Regions from separate parts of the Achromobacter sp. DH1f genome, predicted to be linked through region 2. Evidence: predicted binding sites of a transcription regulator. Region 2 holds the regulator's gene; each other region holds the start of a gene.
What was found. The regulator LexA, encoded in region 2, represses DNA repair genes until DNA is damaged. The targets are predictions, from matches to a motif close to ACTGTATNNNNATACAGT.
Positions count from the first base shown of each region.

Region 1: a site for LexA is predicted at 1,470-1,487, ahead of recA (recombinase RecA). Genes of this name have one in related genera too.
Region 3: a site for LexA is predicted at 2,394-2,411, ahead of U858_RS0100175 (DNA topoisomerase IV subunit B). Genes of this name have one in related genera too.
Region 4: a site for LexA is predicted at 2,894-2,911, ahead of imuA (translesion DNA synthesis-associated protein ImuA). Genes of this name have one in related genera too.

Region 1 is NZ_AYMF01000033.1:219,087-222,941, reverse strand. Features, by position in the region: gene recA (recombinase RecA) at 324-1,385, opposite strand; gene U858_RS0127260 (response regulator transcription factor) at 1,671-2,360, shown strand; gene U858_RS0127255 (sensor histidine kinase) at 2,476-3,852, shown strand.
Region 2 is NZ_AYMF01000006.1:363,241-367,095, reverse strand. Features, by position in the region: gene U858_RS0104495 (amino acid aminotransferase) at 56-1,255, shown strand; gene lexA (transcriptional repressor LexA) at 1,426-2,076, shown strand; gene lon (endopeptidase La) at 2,255-3,855, opposite strand, start outside.
Region 3 is NZ_AYMF01000001.1:37,980-41,834, reverse strand. Features, by position in the region: gene U858_RS0100180 (YcxB family protein) at 1-237, opposite strand, end outside; gene U858_RS0100175 (DNA topoisomerase IV subunit B) at 237-2,198, opposite strand; gene trxA (thioredoxin TrxA) at 2,526-2,852, shown strand; gene rho (transcription termination factor Rho) at 2,970-3,855, shown strand, end outside.
Region 4 is NZ_AYMF01000035.1:21,025-24,879, forward strand. Features, by position in the region: gene U858_RS0128165 (IclR family transcriptional regulator) at 1-140, opposite strand, end outside; gene ypfH (esterase) at 181-897, opposite strand; gene U858_RS0128175 (amino acid permease) at 953-2,500, shown strand; gene U858_RS0128180 (hypothetical protein) at 2,503-2,664, opposite strand; gene imuA (translesion DNA synthesis-associated protein ImuA) at 2,956-3,654, shown strand; gene U858_RS0128190 (DNA polymerase Y family protein) at 3,584-3,855, shown strand, end outside.

The sequences.
Region 1 (3,855 bases), on a different contig from region 2:
ATTGATCGGGCGGCGCGTCTTCGCTGCCCTGGCCGCCCGCCTGCGACCCGCGCCGTGCGTCCGACGTGCGGCGCAAGCCTTCGGGCTTGGCCACGGTTTCGAATTCGTCGTCCAGCTTGGCGCGTAGGCGGTCAGCGGACGCGGCGGAGGGTTTCCAGCTCATGCGCTTCCTGCTTGCTAAGTGCCAGCGGCAGGTCTCTCATGCCGGCCCCTGAGACATAGAGGCCGAAAGCATGGGAGCCTGCCGCTGGCCGCCGGGCAGGTGAGCCCGGCGGCGAAGCCAGGACCCGGCATCGGGGCCTGGCGACGGATTACCGAACGATTTACTCGGCGTCGTCTTCCGCGGTGGGGACGAATTCAGCGGCGCGGCTGACGATGCCCTGGTTTTCGCGCACGCGGTTTTCGATTTCGATCGCGATTTCCTTGTGCTCTTTCAGGTATTCGCGGACGTTGTCCTTGCCCTGGCCGATGCGGTTGCCGTTGTAGCTGTACCACGCGCCGGACTTGTCCACCACGTTGGCGGCCACGCCCAGGTCGATGATTTCGCCTTCGCGCGAGATGCCGGCGCCGTACATGATGTCGAATTCGGCCTGCTTGAACGGGGGCGCCACCTTGTTCTTGACGACCTTGACGCGGGTTTCGTTGCCGACGACCTCGTCGCCCTTCTTGATGGAGCCGATGCGGCGGATGTCCAGACGCACCGAGGCGTAGAACTTGAGTGCGTTGCCGCCGGTAGTGGTTTCGGGGTTGCCGAACATGACGCCGATCTTCATGCGGATCTGGTTGATGAAGATGACCATGCAATTGGTGCGCTTGATGGTGGCGGTCAGCTTGCGCAGCGCCTGGCTCATCAGACGGGCCTGCAGGCCCGGCAGCGAATCGCCCATTTCGCCTTCGATTTCGGCCTTGGGCACCAGGGCCGCGACCGAGTCGATGACGATCAGGTCGACCGAGCCCGAACGCACCAGGGCGTCGGTGATTTCCAGCGCCTGCTCGCCCGTGTCCGGCTGCGAGATCAGGAGGTCGGTCAGATTGACGCCCAGCTTGTTGGCGTACTGCACGTCCAGCGCGTGTTCGGCGTCGACGAAGGCGCAAGTGCCGCCGATTTTCTGCATTTCGGCAATGACTTGCAGCGTCAGCGTGGTCTTGCCCGAGGATTCCGGACCGTAGATTTCAACCACGCGGCCCCGCGGCAAACCGCCGACGCCCAGCGCGATATCCAGCCCCAACGACCCCGTGGACACCACCTGGATGTCGTGCGAGACCTCGTTGTCGCCGTAGCGCATGATCGAGCCCTTGCCGAACTGCTTTTCGATCTGCGAAAGCGCGGCGGCAAGCGCCTTGGCTTTTTCCGAAGCGGCGGCCTTGGTGGTTTTGTCGTCCATGTAGAGTCCTGTCTGTAACGTATCGGGGCGCGGTACGGGGTTGTCGAGAGATTTCGGATAGCGCAGATTATGGCACCGGATTGTACTGTACAAAAAACCAGTGTGCCAGAGTTTTCCACGTATTCCCTGAGTGGGCAAGCCCGGTCGCCTGTGACAGAATCGCGGATACCCCCGGCGATATGTCCCCTTTGCCCGCCGGGCCTCCCGCCCCAGGGCTCCGTGCCCCCCCGGCGGCCAGCGCGCGCCCAGTGCGCGATGCCGGATTTCCTTATTTTTCAGCAGCCCATGCGTATCCTGATCGCCGAAGACGACAGCATCCTGGCCGACGGCCTGTCACGCTCGCTGCGCCACAACGGCTACGCGGTCGACGCCGTACGCGACGGTCTCGCCGCCGATTCCGCCTTGGCGGCCCAGGCCTTCGACCTGCTCATCCTGGACCTCGGCCTGCCGCAACTGGCCGGGCTTGAAGTGCTGCGCCGCCTGCGCGCCCGCAATTCCGCCCTGCCCGTCCTCATCCTGACCGCCGCCGACAGCATCGAACAACGCGTCAAAGGCCTGGACCTGGGCGCCGACGACTACATGGCCAAGCCTTTCGCGCTGTCCGAACTCGAAGCCCGGGTGCGCGCCCTGACCCGCCGCGGCGCGGGCGGCGGCGCCACGCTGCTCAAGCACGGCCGGCTGGTGTTCGACCAGACCGGGCGCGTGGCCATGGTCGATGACCAGACGCTGGACCTGTCCGCGCGCGAAGTCAGCCTGCTCGAGATCCTGCTGACCCGCAGCGGCCGCATGGTCAGCAAGACCCAACTGGTCGACCATCTGTGCGAATGGGGCGAAGAAGTCAGCACCAACGCCATCGAAGTCTATGTGCACCGCCTGCGCAAGAAGCTGGAACCCAGCGGCGTGAAGATCGTGACGGTGCGCGGCCTGGGCTATTGCCTTGAACGGGACCAGGGTGCGGCGTACCTCGCAAGCTGAGCCCGCCACGCCAGAGGCGCTCAACCAGGAAGCGCTGGATGTCATGCGGGCCGGCGCCCGCGGCCCCAGCTTCGCGCCGCCGCAGCGCTCGCTGCTGGGCGAGATCCTGGACTGGATGCTGGCGCCCCTGTTCCTCTTGTGGCCCATGAGCGTGGCCATCACTTACGTGGTGGCGCAGAACATCGCCAACGTGCCCTACGACCGGGCGCTGGCCAACAACCTGCACGTGCTGACCCGCCAGGTGCACGCCCAGGACGGCCGCGCCGTGCTGCGCATGACCGATCCGGCGCGCGAGGTGCTGCGCGCCGACGAGACCGACAGCGTCTTCTGGCTGGCCCTGGGCAGCCGTGGCGAGTACCTGGGCGGCGACCGCGCCCTGCCGCTGCCCGCCTCGGTCGGCCAGCCGCGTCCCGGCGAAGTGCAGTACGAAGACGACACCCTGCGCGGCTTCGGCATCCGCCTGGCCTACACCTGGGTCGACCTGAACCTGCCCAATACCCAACCCGCGCTGCTGATCGTGGCCGAGACGGTCGAAAAGCGCACCCAGCTCGCCAACGACATCATCAAGGGCGTGATCATTCCGCAGTTCGTGGTGCTGCCGATCGCGGTGCTGCTGGTGTGGTTCGGGCTGTCGCGCGGCGTCGCGCCGCTGAACGCGTTGCAGCAGCGGCTGCGGGCGCGCCGGCCCGACGACCTGTCACCCATCGACGAACGCGCCGCGCCGTCCGAGATCGCGCCGCTGGTCGCGGCCATGAACGACCTGCTGGATCGCCTGTCGGCCAACGTGCAGGCGCAGCGCCGCTTCGTCGCCGACGCCGCGCACCAGTTGAAGACCCCGCTGGCGGGCCTGCGCACACAGGCCGAACTGGCGCTGCGCGACGCCAGCCCCGAGGAAATGCAGTCCAGCCTGCGCCAGTTGGTGACCGGCTCCGAACGCGCCACGCGCCTGGTGAACCAATTGCTGTTGCTGGCGCGCGCCGAGAACCCCAGCGCCATCGGCCTGGCCGCCACCGACCTGAACGCCATTGCCTACGAGCAGGCCATGCACTGGGTGCCGCAGGCGCTGTCGCTCAGCACCGACCTGGGCTTCGAAGGCTCGGAAACCCCGGTGCTGATCAATGGCAACCCGCTGCTGCTGGCCGAATTGTTGAACAACCTGGTGGACAACGCGCTGCGCTACACGCCACGCGGCGGCCACATCACGGTGCGGGTGCAGGAACAGGATGGCCAGGGCCTGCTGGAGGTCGAGGATTCCGGCCCCGGCATCGCGCCCGAAGAGCGCGAGCGTGTGTTCGACCGCTTCTACCGCGTGCTGGGCACGCTGTCCGACGGCAGCGGCCTGGGGCTGGCCATCGTCAGGGAGATCGCCCAGAAGCACCAGGCGACCGTGCTCATCAGCGACCACCCGACGCCGCACTCTGATCTGCCGGGCACCCGCATCCGAGTGATCTTTCCGCTCTACGCCGAACCCGCCGACGACCTCGACAGCTAGCTT
Region 2 (3,855 bases):
CCCCCCATTATCCACAGCACTTCCCACTGCGTCCACTCACCCTCAGCAGAGTCCCATGAGCACCCTTTTCGATTCCGTCGAACTCGCGCCGCGCGACCCCATCCTTGGTCTGAACGAACAATACAACGCGGATACCCGCCCCGGTAAAGTCAACCTGGGCGTTGGCGTGTACTACGACGATCAGGGTCGGATTCCCCTGCTGGGCGCCGTGCGCAAGGCCGAAATCGCCCGCATCGAAGCCGCCGCTGCCCGCGGCTACCTGCCGATCGAAGGCATCGCCGGCTACAACCAGGGCGCGCAAGCCCTGCTGATCGGCAAGGATTCCCCGCTGGTCACCGAAGGCCGCGTCCTCACCACCCAGGCTCTGGGCGGCACCGGCGCCCTCAAGATCGGCGCCGACTTCCTGCGCCAGCTGTTGCCGACCTCCAAGGTCCTGATCAGCGATCCCAGCTGGGAAAACCACCGCGCGCTGTTCGAACGCGCCGGTTTCGAAGTCGGCACCTACGCCTACTACGACGCCGCCACCCGCGGCCTGAATTTCGACGGCATGCTGGCTGCCCTGAAGGCCGCGCCGGCCCAGACCGTCGTCGTGCTGCACGCTTGCTGCCACAACCCCACGGGTGTGGACCCCACCTTCGAACAATGGCAGCAGATCGCCGCCGTCGTGAAGGAAAACAACCTGGTCCCGTTCCTGGACATCGCCTACCAGGGCTTCGGCGATGGCCTCAAGGAAGATGCCGCCGTCGTGCGCCTGTTCGCCGACCTGAACATGACCATGTTCATCAGCTCGTCGTTCTCGAAGTCGTTCTCGCTGTACGGCGAGCGCGTCGGTGCCCTGACCGTCGTAGCCGGCAGCAAAGACCAGGCCACCCGCGTCCTGAGCCAGCTCAAGCGCGTCATCCGCACCAACTACTCCAACCCGCCCACCCACGGCGGCACGATCGTCTCGACCGTCCTCAACACGCCTGAACTGTTCGCCATGTGGGAACAGGAACTGGGCGCCATGCGCGACCGCATCCGCCTGATGCGCAAGCACCTGGTCGAGAAAATCAAGGAACACGGCGGCAAGCAGGACTTCAGCTTCGTGCTGCAGCAGCGCGGCATGTTCTCGTATTCGGGCCTGTCCTCGGCCCAGGTCGACCGCCTGCGCGAAGAGCACGGCGTCTACGCCGTCTCCAGCGGCCGCATCTGCGTCGCCGCCCTGAACAGCGGCAACATCGACCAGGTCGCCAAGGGCATCGCCGCGGTGCTGTAAAGCGCCTCGCAAAGCCGGCACCTGCCAGACGGGACCTTCGGGTCCCGTTTTTTATTGCACGCCTGCCATGGCCGCTTGCCGCCGCAATCGACACCCGCTTGCTTTTTTGCGTTATGTCCCCCAGAATGCTGCTGTATATATGTACAGTCCGACCCCAACGGATCATCGCCATGGCCAGCAAACTCACTGATCGTCAACAGCAAATCCTGGACCTCATCCGGCAAACCGTCGCGCGCACAGGCTTTCCGCCCACCCGCGCCGAAATTGCCCTGGCCCTGGGATTTCGCTCGCCCAACGCGGCCGAAGACCATCTCAAGGCCCTGGCCCGCAAAGGTGCCATCGAACTCACGGCCGGCGCCTCGCGCGGCATCCGCCTGAAAGACGCCTCGGCCTCCCCCACGCAAGCCGCCCTGCCCCTGCCGGGCCTGGCGCAACTGCTCCTGCCGCTGGTAGGTCGAGTGGCCGCGGGCAGCCCCATCCTGGCCGCCGAGCACGTCGAACGCGAAATCGGCGTCGACTCCAGCCTGTTCGCCCAAGCGCCCGACTACCTGCTCAAGGTCCGCGGCATGAGCATGCGCGATGCCGGCATCCTCGAAGGCGATCTGCTCGCCGTCAAGAAAGCCTCCGAAGCCCGTAATGGCCAGATCGTGGTGGCCCGCCTGGGCGACGACGTCACCGTCAAGCGCCTGCAACGCCAGCATGGCCGTATCGAGCTGCTGCCCGAAAACCCCGACTTCGACACCATCGTGGTCGAAGCCGACCAGGAATTCGCCCTTGAAGGCATAGCGGTCGGCCTGATCCGCACGCACGCGCTGCATTGATTCGGCACTGAACCGCGCGCCGGGCGGGCCTTTCAGGCCTTGCCAAGCCACGCACAGCGCCCACTTCGCCCGCGTAGTTCAGGCACACTGCCGTTCAGAGGCAAGCCCCAAAAAAGAAACCCCGCCATGGCGGGGTTTCTTTTTGAAGGCGCTGCTGGCAGCGCCTTGCAGGCCGGGATCAGTGCTTGAGCACCGGATCCGTCGAACCCGGCTCGGCCGGCTTGGCCACCAGCGGTTCCTTGACCGCCTCGTCTTCAGCCAGCGGTTCGGGCAGACGCTCCAGAGCCAGTTCCAGCACCTTGTCGATCCAGCGGACCGGCACGATCTCGAGATGGTTCTTGACGTTGTCCGGGATCTCCGCCAAATCCTTGACGTTTTCTTCCGGGATCAAGACCGTCTTGATGCCACCGCGGTGGGCGGCCAGCAGCTTTTCCTTCAAGCCGCCGATCGGCAGGACTTCGCCGCGCAGCGTGATTTCGCCGGTCATGGCGACATCGGCGCGCACCGGGATGCGCGACAGCGCCGACACCATGGCCGTGGTGATCGCGATACCCGCGGACGGACCGTCCTTGGGCGTCGCGCCTTCCGGCACGTGCACGTGCATGTCGTGCTTCTCGAAGACGCTGTCGGCAAAGCCCAGGCGACGTGCCCGCGAGCGCACCACCGTACGAGCCGCTTCGACCGATTCCTTCATCACGTCACCCAGCGAACCGGTGCGTTGGATCACGCCCTTGCCGGGCATGTCTGCCACTTCGATCGTGAGCAGGTCGCCACCGACTTCCGTCCAGGCCAGGCCGGTCACTTGGCCGATCTGGTTTTCCTTTTCGGCCATGCCGAAGGTGTAGCGGCGCACGCCGAGGTAGTCGCTGAGGTTGTCGCCCGTGACATTGACCGGCTTGACCTCGAGAGTCTTGCCTTCGGCCTTGGCACGATCGGTCTGGGTCAGCAATTGCTTGATGACCTTGCGGCAGATCTTGCCCACTTCGCGTTCGAGCGCACGCACACCGGCTTCGCGGGTGTAGTAGCGCACGATGTCGCGCAAGGCGCTGTCATCGACGGTCAGCTCGGTATCCTTCACGCCGTTGTTCTTCATCAGCTTGGGCAGCAGATGGTCGCGGGCGATGTGGATCTTTTCTTCCTCGGTGTAACCCGACAGGCGGATCACTTCCATGCGGTCCAGCAGCGCCGGCGGAATGTTCAGCGTGTTGCTGGTCGCCACGAACATGACGTCGGACAGATCGAAGTCGACCTCGATGTAGTGGTCCTGGAACGTGTGGTTCTGTTCAGGGTCCAGCACTTCGAGCAGCGCCGACGAGGGATCGCCGCGGAAATCCATGCCCAGCTTGTCGATTTCGTCGAGCAGGAACAAGGGATTGCGCACGCCGACCTTCGACATGTTCTGGACGATCTTGCCCGGCATCGAACCGATGTAGGTCCGGCGATGGCCGCGGATCTCGGCTTCGTCGCGCACGCCGCCCAGGGCCATGCGCACGAACTTGCGGTTCGTGGCCTTGGCGATGGACTGGCCGAGCGAGGTCTTGCCGACGCCCGGAGGGCCGACCAGGCACAGGATCGGCGCCTTGACCTTGTCCACGCGCTGTTGCACGGCAAGATATTCAAGGATGCGTTCCTTCACCTTTTCCAGGCCGTAGTGGTCGTTGTCCAGTACGGTTTCAGCGTTGGAGATGGAATTGTTGATCTTGCTCTTCTTTCTCCAGGGGAGATTGATGAGCGTATCGATGTAGTTGCGCACCACGGTGGCTTCGGCCGACATGGGCG
Region 3 (3,855 bases), on a different contig from region 2:
CAGGCCCTCGAAGTACACGGGCAGCATCAGGCCCCAGTTGGGCCCATTGCCGCCCCAGGTCTGCCAGGCCAGGTACGCGAACAACACTACGATCATCAGCACGGCAAAGCGCAGGTGCGACCGGTAGCGGCGGCGCCGCAGCGCCGGCCGCTTGTAGACGTACGCCGAGAAATCGGCGTAGTCGTCGGCCGTGAGATCGACCGCCATGGACGCGGGTGGCAACGGGGCCAGCGTCATCAGATGTCGAGCTCCGCCAGGTTGCCCTTCTCTTCGATCCAGGCACGGCGCTGCGACGATTCACCCTTGCCCATCAGCATGTCGAACATGCGGGTGGTGTCTTCGGGAGTCTGGTCGCCATAGCCCACCGGCAACAGCCGGCGCGTGTCCGGGTTCATCGTGGTTTCCCAGAGCTGCTCGGGGTTCATTTCGCCCAGGCCCTTGAAGCGGCTGACCGCCCAGGCGCCCTCGCGCGAGCCTTCCTTGCGCAGCTTGTCCTGCGCGGCTTCGAGCTCGCCTTCGTCCAGGCAGTAGATCTTGCGCGCCGGGCGCTTGCCCTGCGCCGGCACATCCAGGCGGAACAGCGGCGGCTTGGCCACGAACACGTTGCCGGCTTCGACCAACTTGGGAAAGTGCTTGTAGAACAGCGTCAGGAGCAGCACCTGGATATGCGAACCGTCGACGTCGGCGTCCGACAGGATGCAGATACGGCCGTAGCGCAGGCCAGACAGGTCCGGGGAATCGTTGGGCCCGTGGGGGTCCACGCCGATGGCGACGGAAATGTCATGGATTTCGTTGTTGGCGAACAGGCGGTCGCGGTCGACTTCCCAGGAATTGAGCACCTTGCCGCGCAGCGGCAGGATGGCCTGGAATTCCTTGTCGCGGCCCATCTTGGCGGACCCGCCGGCCGAATCGCCCTCGACCAGGAAGACTTCGGTGCGGCTGGCGTCGCTGGACTCACAGTCGGTCAGCTTGCCCGGCAGCACGGCCACGCCGGAGCTCTTGCGCTTTTCGACCTTTTGCGCCGAACGCTGGCGCGCCTGCGCCTGGCGAATGGCCAATTCGGCCAGCTTCTTGCCGTATTCCACATTGCTGTGCAGCCAGAGGTCGAGCGCGCTCTTGGAAAAGCCGCCCACCAGGCGAACCGCGTCGCGGCTGTTCAGGCGTTCTTTGATCTGGCCCTGGAATTGCGGGTCGAGCACCTTGGCCGACAACACGAAGCTCGCGCGGGCGAACACGTCTTCGGGCAGCAGCTTGACGCCCTTGGGCAGCAGGCTGTGCAGTTCGGCAAAGCCCTTGACCGCGCCGAACAGGCCTTCGCGCAGGCCGGATTCGTGCGTACCGCCGGCCGGCGTGGGGATCAGGTTGACGTACGACTCGCGCACGGCATTGCTGTCTTCGGTCCAGGCCACGACCCACTGGGCGCCCTCGCCTTCGGCGAAGTTCTCGTGGTCGGCGCCGGCGTATTGCTCGCCTTCGAAGAACGGCACCATCAGTTCGGCGCCGGACAGCGCTTCGGCCAGGTAGCCGCGCAGGCCGTCCTGGTATTGCCAGGTCTTGGTGTCGCCGGTCTTTTCGTTGACCAGCAGCACCTTCACGCCCGGCAGCAGCACGGCCTTGCTGCGCAGCAGGTGGGTCAATTCGCCCAACGGAATATTGGGGCTGTCGAAATACTTCGCGTCAGGCCAGACCCGCACGCGGGTGCCCGACTTCTTGCGGCCGCCCTGATCGTAGGGGGCCAGGGGTTCGGCGACGTCACCGCCCTTGAAGACCAGGCGGTTGACCGCCCCGTCGCGCCAGACCACGACTTCCAGGCGGGTCGCCAGGGCGTTGGTGACGGACACGCCGACACCATGCAGGCCGCCGGAAAAGGCGTAGGCGCCGCCGCCGGCCTTGTCGAACTTGCCGCCCGCGTGCAGGCGGGTGAACACCAGTTCCACGACGGGCGCGTGTTCTTCGGGGTGCAGGCCGACGGGAATGCCGCGGCCGTCGTCTTCGACGGAAATGCTGCCGTCGATATGCAGCGTGACCTGTATCTGTTTGCCGTAGCCAGCCAGGGCTTCGTCTGCGGCGTTATCAATGACCTCCTGCACGACGTGCAGGGGGTTTTCGGTGCGGGTGTACATGCCCGGGCGCTGGCGCACGGGCTCCAGCCCCTTCAGGACGCGGATGGACGCCTCGTTGTAACGTGGAGTGGCCAAGTTATCCCCAACATCTGTGGAAAAAAACCGACATTTTACGGATAAGCCCAGATTCTGCGCGGCTCCGGGTGGAATGCGCACGACCTGACCAGCTCCGAATTCGGTAGGATGACGATAGACACAGCGAGCGTAGCCGGGTTCAACCACTCCGATCACGACAACTGCGCCGCAACATCCTACACAAAAGCGGCAAACCCTGTTGTTATAAACAGTGGTATGACTGTCGTTATTGACAGTGGTATGCTTTAATCCATTCCACAAACAAGAACAACGGCAAGGCGCGTCCCTTTTTACGCGCCTTTTGCTGCCGAACCGAGAATCACCATCATGAGCGACCAAATCAAGAACGTCAGTGACGCGAGCTTCGATGCCGATGTGTTGAAATCCGGCCAGCCGGTGCTGGTGGACTACTGGGCTGCCTGGTGTGGCCCCTGCAAGATGATTGCCCCGATCCTGGAAGAAGTTGCCACCGAGTACGCAGGTCGCCTGACGATCGCGAAGCTGAACGTGGACGAAAACCAGGGCACCGCCTCCAAGTACGGCATCCGTGGCATTCCCACCCTTATGCTCTTTAAAGACGGCCAGGCTGCCGCCACCAAGGTTGGCGCGCTGTCGAAGTCGCAACTCACCGCATTCCTGGACGGCGCGTTGTAAACTGCGTGCTGTGAACGAAGGCGCCGCCCTGGTGGCGGCGCTCATTCAATACCGCGCGAGCCCGTCCGTGGCGCGCCGCCAGAACCCTCCTTTACTTTTCCCCCACCACTCACCGCGATGCACCTCAACGAACTGAAGGCGCTGCATGTCTCGCAGCTGCTGGAAATGGCCGCTGGCCTGGAAATCGAGAACGCCAACCGCCTGCGCAAGCAGGAGCTGATGTTCGCCATCATGAAACGGCGCGCCAAGCAAGGCGAGCAGATCTTTGGCGACGGCGTGCTTGAAGTCCTGCCCGACGGCTTCGGTTTCCTGCGCTCGCCCGAGACCTCGTATCTGGCCAGCACGGACGACATCTACATCTCTCCGTCCCAGATTCGCCGTTTCAACCTGCACACCGGCGACTCGATCGAAGGTGAAGTGCGCACGCCCAAGGATGGCGAGCGCTATTTCGCCCTGGTCAAGGTGGACAAGGTCAACGGCGTGGCGCCTGAGGCGATCAAGCATCGCATCATGTTCGAGAACCTGACGCCGCTGCACCCGAACCGGACCATGCGTCTGGAACGCGACATCAAGAGCGAAGAGAACCTCACGGGCCGCATTCTTGATGTCTTCGCCCCCATCGGCATGGGCCAGCGCGGCCTGATCGTCGCCAGCCCCAAGTCGGGCAAGACGGTGATGATGCAGCACATTGCGCACGCCATCACCACCAACTACCCCGATGCCGTGATGATCGTCCTGCTGGTGGACGAGCGCCCGGAAGAAGTGACCGAAATGCAGCGCACCGTGCGCGGCGAAGTGGTGGCCTCGACCTTTGACGAACCCGCCACCCGCCACGTGCAGGTTGCGGAAATGGTCATCGAAAAGGCCAAGCGCCTGGTCGAAATGAAGAAAGACGTGGTGATCCTGCTGGACTCGATCACCCGCCTGGCCCGCGCCTACAACACCGTCGTGCCGGCTTCCGGCAAGGTGCTGACCGGCGGCGTGGACGCCAATGCCCTGCAGC
Region 4 (3,855 bases), on a different contig from region 2:
TCGCGCACCACGTCGGTCAGGCCCACGCCGCGCGCGGGCGCCGCGCCCACGTATTTCAGGATGCGCAGCACCCGGAAGATGCTTTGCGCGCCGCCAACGGGGTCCGTCTCGCGCGCGGCGGCAGATTTCGCGGGGCTCATCGGACAGCCCTCGTCCGGCAAGACGTTCGGGCGCGCGGGTTCAATGCAGCGTGGCGCCGTCGGGCGGCGTCTGGTTCAGGCCCAGCGCCGCTTCCCAGCTGCGCAGCGGCACGCAGGTCTGCAAGCGCACGATGGCGCGCTGGATCAGGGCCGGGTGCAGCTCGTGGCCCACGTGCGTGGCGATGTCGATGGTGGCGTCGCCGTGCAGTTCGTCCAGCCGCGCCTGCGCGGCCTGAATGTGCGACACGTGCATCACGGGGTCGTCGGCGCCATGCAGCAGGTGCAAGGTGGTGTATTGCGGCGCGGCCTTGGGCAACTGCGCATAACGGCCCGAAAAGGCGATCACGCGTCCGGCCATGCCGTCGTGTGCCTGCACCAGTTCAAGCGCCATGATGGCGCCCTGCGAAAAGCCGGCCAGCGCGGTGTCGGACTGCAGCAGGCCAAAGCGGGCCTGGGCCTGGCGCACATAGGCTTCCAGCGGCGGCATGGCCTGGGCCACGCGTTCGGGGCGGTTTTCTTCGGATACGCCGCGCACCGAGAACCACTGGCGGCCCGTGCCGCCGCCGTCAAAGGGCTCGAAGCCTTCGGGAATCAGCACCGCCGCCGCGGGAAACGCGGCGCGCACGGCCTCGGCCAGCGGCAACAGGTTGTCGGGCGAACCGCCCACGCCGTGCAGCAGGATGAACAGCTGGCGCACGTCGGTGCCGGGCTCGGGCAGGAATTCAAGCGAGCGGGAAATCGGGGAAAAAGCAGCCATGTAACGGCTCCGCAAAGGCACTGGATAGGCCCATTGTAAAATGCGCGCCACACGCATTTCGACGCATTCCATGAAAACACCGACGACAGACTCGGGAAATCCTCCGGCCGGCCAAAACCAGTTGCACCGCGTGCTCAAGGCACGCCACCTGACCATGATAGCCCTGGGCGGCGCCATCGGCACCGGCCTGTTCATTGCCTCCGGCGCAGCCATCGCGCAGGCGGGCCCCGGCGGCGCGCTGATGGTCTACCTGCTGATCGGGGTGATGGTCTATTTCATCATGACCAGCCTGGGCGAGCTGGCCACCTTCATGCCCGTATCGGGCTCGTTCTGCACCTATGCGTCCCGCTATGTGGACGGCGGCTTCGGCTTCGCGCTGGGCTGGAACTTCTGGCTGAGTTGGGCCACGGTGGTGGCGGTGGACGTGGTGGCCGCCCAACTGGTCATGGCGTACTGGTTTCCCGACACGCCAGGATGGATCTGGAGCATCCTGTTCCTGTCCCTGACCTTCGGGCTGAACGCCTTTTCGGCGCGCAGCTTCGGCGAGGCCGAATACTGGTTCGCCATCATCAAGGTCGTGGCCGTGCTGTGCTTCATCGTGCTGGGCGTGGCCATGCTGGCCGGCATCATCCACAGCGACGCGCCGGTGGGCATGCGCAACTGGGCGGTGGGCGACGCGCCCTTCGTGGGCAACGCCGCCACCTGGGTGGGCGTGGCCATGGTGGTGGCCTATTCGTTCCAGGGCACCGAGCTGGTGGCGGTGGCGGCCGGCGAATCCGAAAACCCGCGCCGCAACGTGCCGCGCGCCATCAACCACGTGTTCTGGCGCATCCTGCTGTTCTACGTGCTGGCCATCCTGATCATCGGCCTGCTCATTCCCTATACCGACCCGCAACTGCTGCGCAACGAGGTCGAGGACGTGGCCGTCAGCCCGTTCACGCTGGTGTTCCAGCACGCCGGGCTGCTGTCGGCGGCCACCGTGATGAACGCGGTGATCCTGACGTCGGTGCTGTCGGCAGGCAATTCCGGCATGTACGCCGCCACGCGCATGCTGTTCAACATGGCCGTCGAAGGCCAGGCCCCGGCGATCTTCAAGCGCCTGACGCGCAGCGGCGTGCCGCTGTACGCGCTGCTGGCCACCACCGCGCTTGCCTGCCTGTGCATGTTCAGCGTGGTCTACAGCCCCAAGGCGGTCTACATCTGGCTGCTCAATTTCGCGGGCATGACCGAATTCATCGTCTGGCTGAGCATCGCGGTCAGCCATTACCGCTTCCGCCAGGGCTACATCAAGCACGGCTACGACACGGCCAACCTGCCCTACAAGGCCGGCCTGTTTCCGTTCGGCCCGCTGTTGGCCTTCGTGCTGTGCCTGTTGGTCACGCTGGGCCAGAACTACCAGGCCTTTCTGGACGAGCGCATCGACTGGATCGGCGTGGCCTCGACCTACCTGGCGATTCCGTTGTTCCTGGCCTTCTGGATCGGCCACCGGCTGATACGCAAGTCGCACTGGATCCGCTACGAGGACATGCAGTTCTACGGCCTGGAAGCCGATCGCGCGGCGGGGATTGGGCAGGATGAACCGGCGGTGGCGGTGCGTTCCTGAGATCAGCGGTTCTCGCGGGGCTGACCCGTGCCGAGATTATCCGCCCAGGCTTGCACGGCCTGGTGATCGACAACGCGGCCACCCTCAACGTCGGTTAACGCTTCCTGGGTCTGCCAGTCACGCTTTTCGTCCTGGGCGGCCCGGACCGAAAGTGCTTGCGTCATGATGCCGCCGTGCAAGCATTGAAGTTGTGATGCCATCTGATCTACCTGGTTAGCCAACGGGAGGCGCAGCCAGCACGCCCTGCCCCGAAAAAGTTGCCTGTGCCAAATCGCACGGCCTGCCCCTGACTGGGGTTATCAGGGCCAGTAACGATACCCCTGGACCCGTCTCAAATGCACCACATCGGTGCATTTTTCGGACACTTTCCGCTACTTGCCGCTGGGGTAAAATACTGTATATTCATACAGCAATACCTACCCCAAACCCCAGGAAAACCGGGTCGTCCGCCCGCCATGCCGTCCCCAGAACACATCCACCCCGCCGTGTGGCGCGCTACCCAGCTTGCCCGGGGCGCCGCCCGCAGCCTGCCCACCGGCCATGCCGCCCTGTCGGCCGAGCTGCCCGATGGCGGCTGGCCGCTGGGTTCGCTGATCGAACTGCTTACCCCGCAACCCGGCATCGGCGAAATCCGCCTGCTGCGTCCCGCCCTTGCGCAACTGGAAACCCGCCGCGCCATTGCGCTGGTGCAGCCGCCGCACGCCCCGCATATCGCCAGCTGGATGAGCTGGCGGCTCGATCCCCGGCAACTGCTGTGGGTGGCCCCCGAAAAACCCCTGGATGCCCTCTGGGCCGCCGAACAGATCCTTAAAAACGGCAGTTGCGGCGCGCTGCTGTGCTGGCTGCCCCACGTGCGCCCCGAATCCCTGCGCCGCCTGCACCTGGCCGCCCAGGCCAGCGACCTGCTCTTTGTCGCCCTGCGCCCGGCCAGCGCGGCGCAAAACGCCACCCCCGCCCCCTTGCGCCTGGCGCTTGCGCCCGCCGCGGGCGGGTTGTCCGTCCATATTCTCAAGCGCCGGGGGCCGGTCTGCGACACCCCGCTGTACGTAGGCCTCGAGCCCGGCGCCCTTACGCCTTCCCGCCATGCGCCTCTGGATCGCCGCCTACCTGCGCTGCCTGCCGCTGGACGCCCTGCGCCCGCACTGGCCGCATGAAGACCAGGCCTACGCGGTCCTCGACCAGGAACGCGTGGCCGCCCTCACCCCCGCCGCCCATCGGGCCGGGGTGCGCCCCGGCATGCGCCGCGGCGGCGCGGCGGCCATCGCCCCCGGCGTCGAACTGCTGACGCGCGAGCCCCTGGCCGAAGCCGACACCCTGCAAGGCGCGGCCCTGGCGCTGCTGCAATACACCCCCGA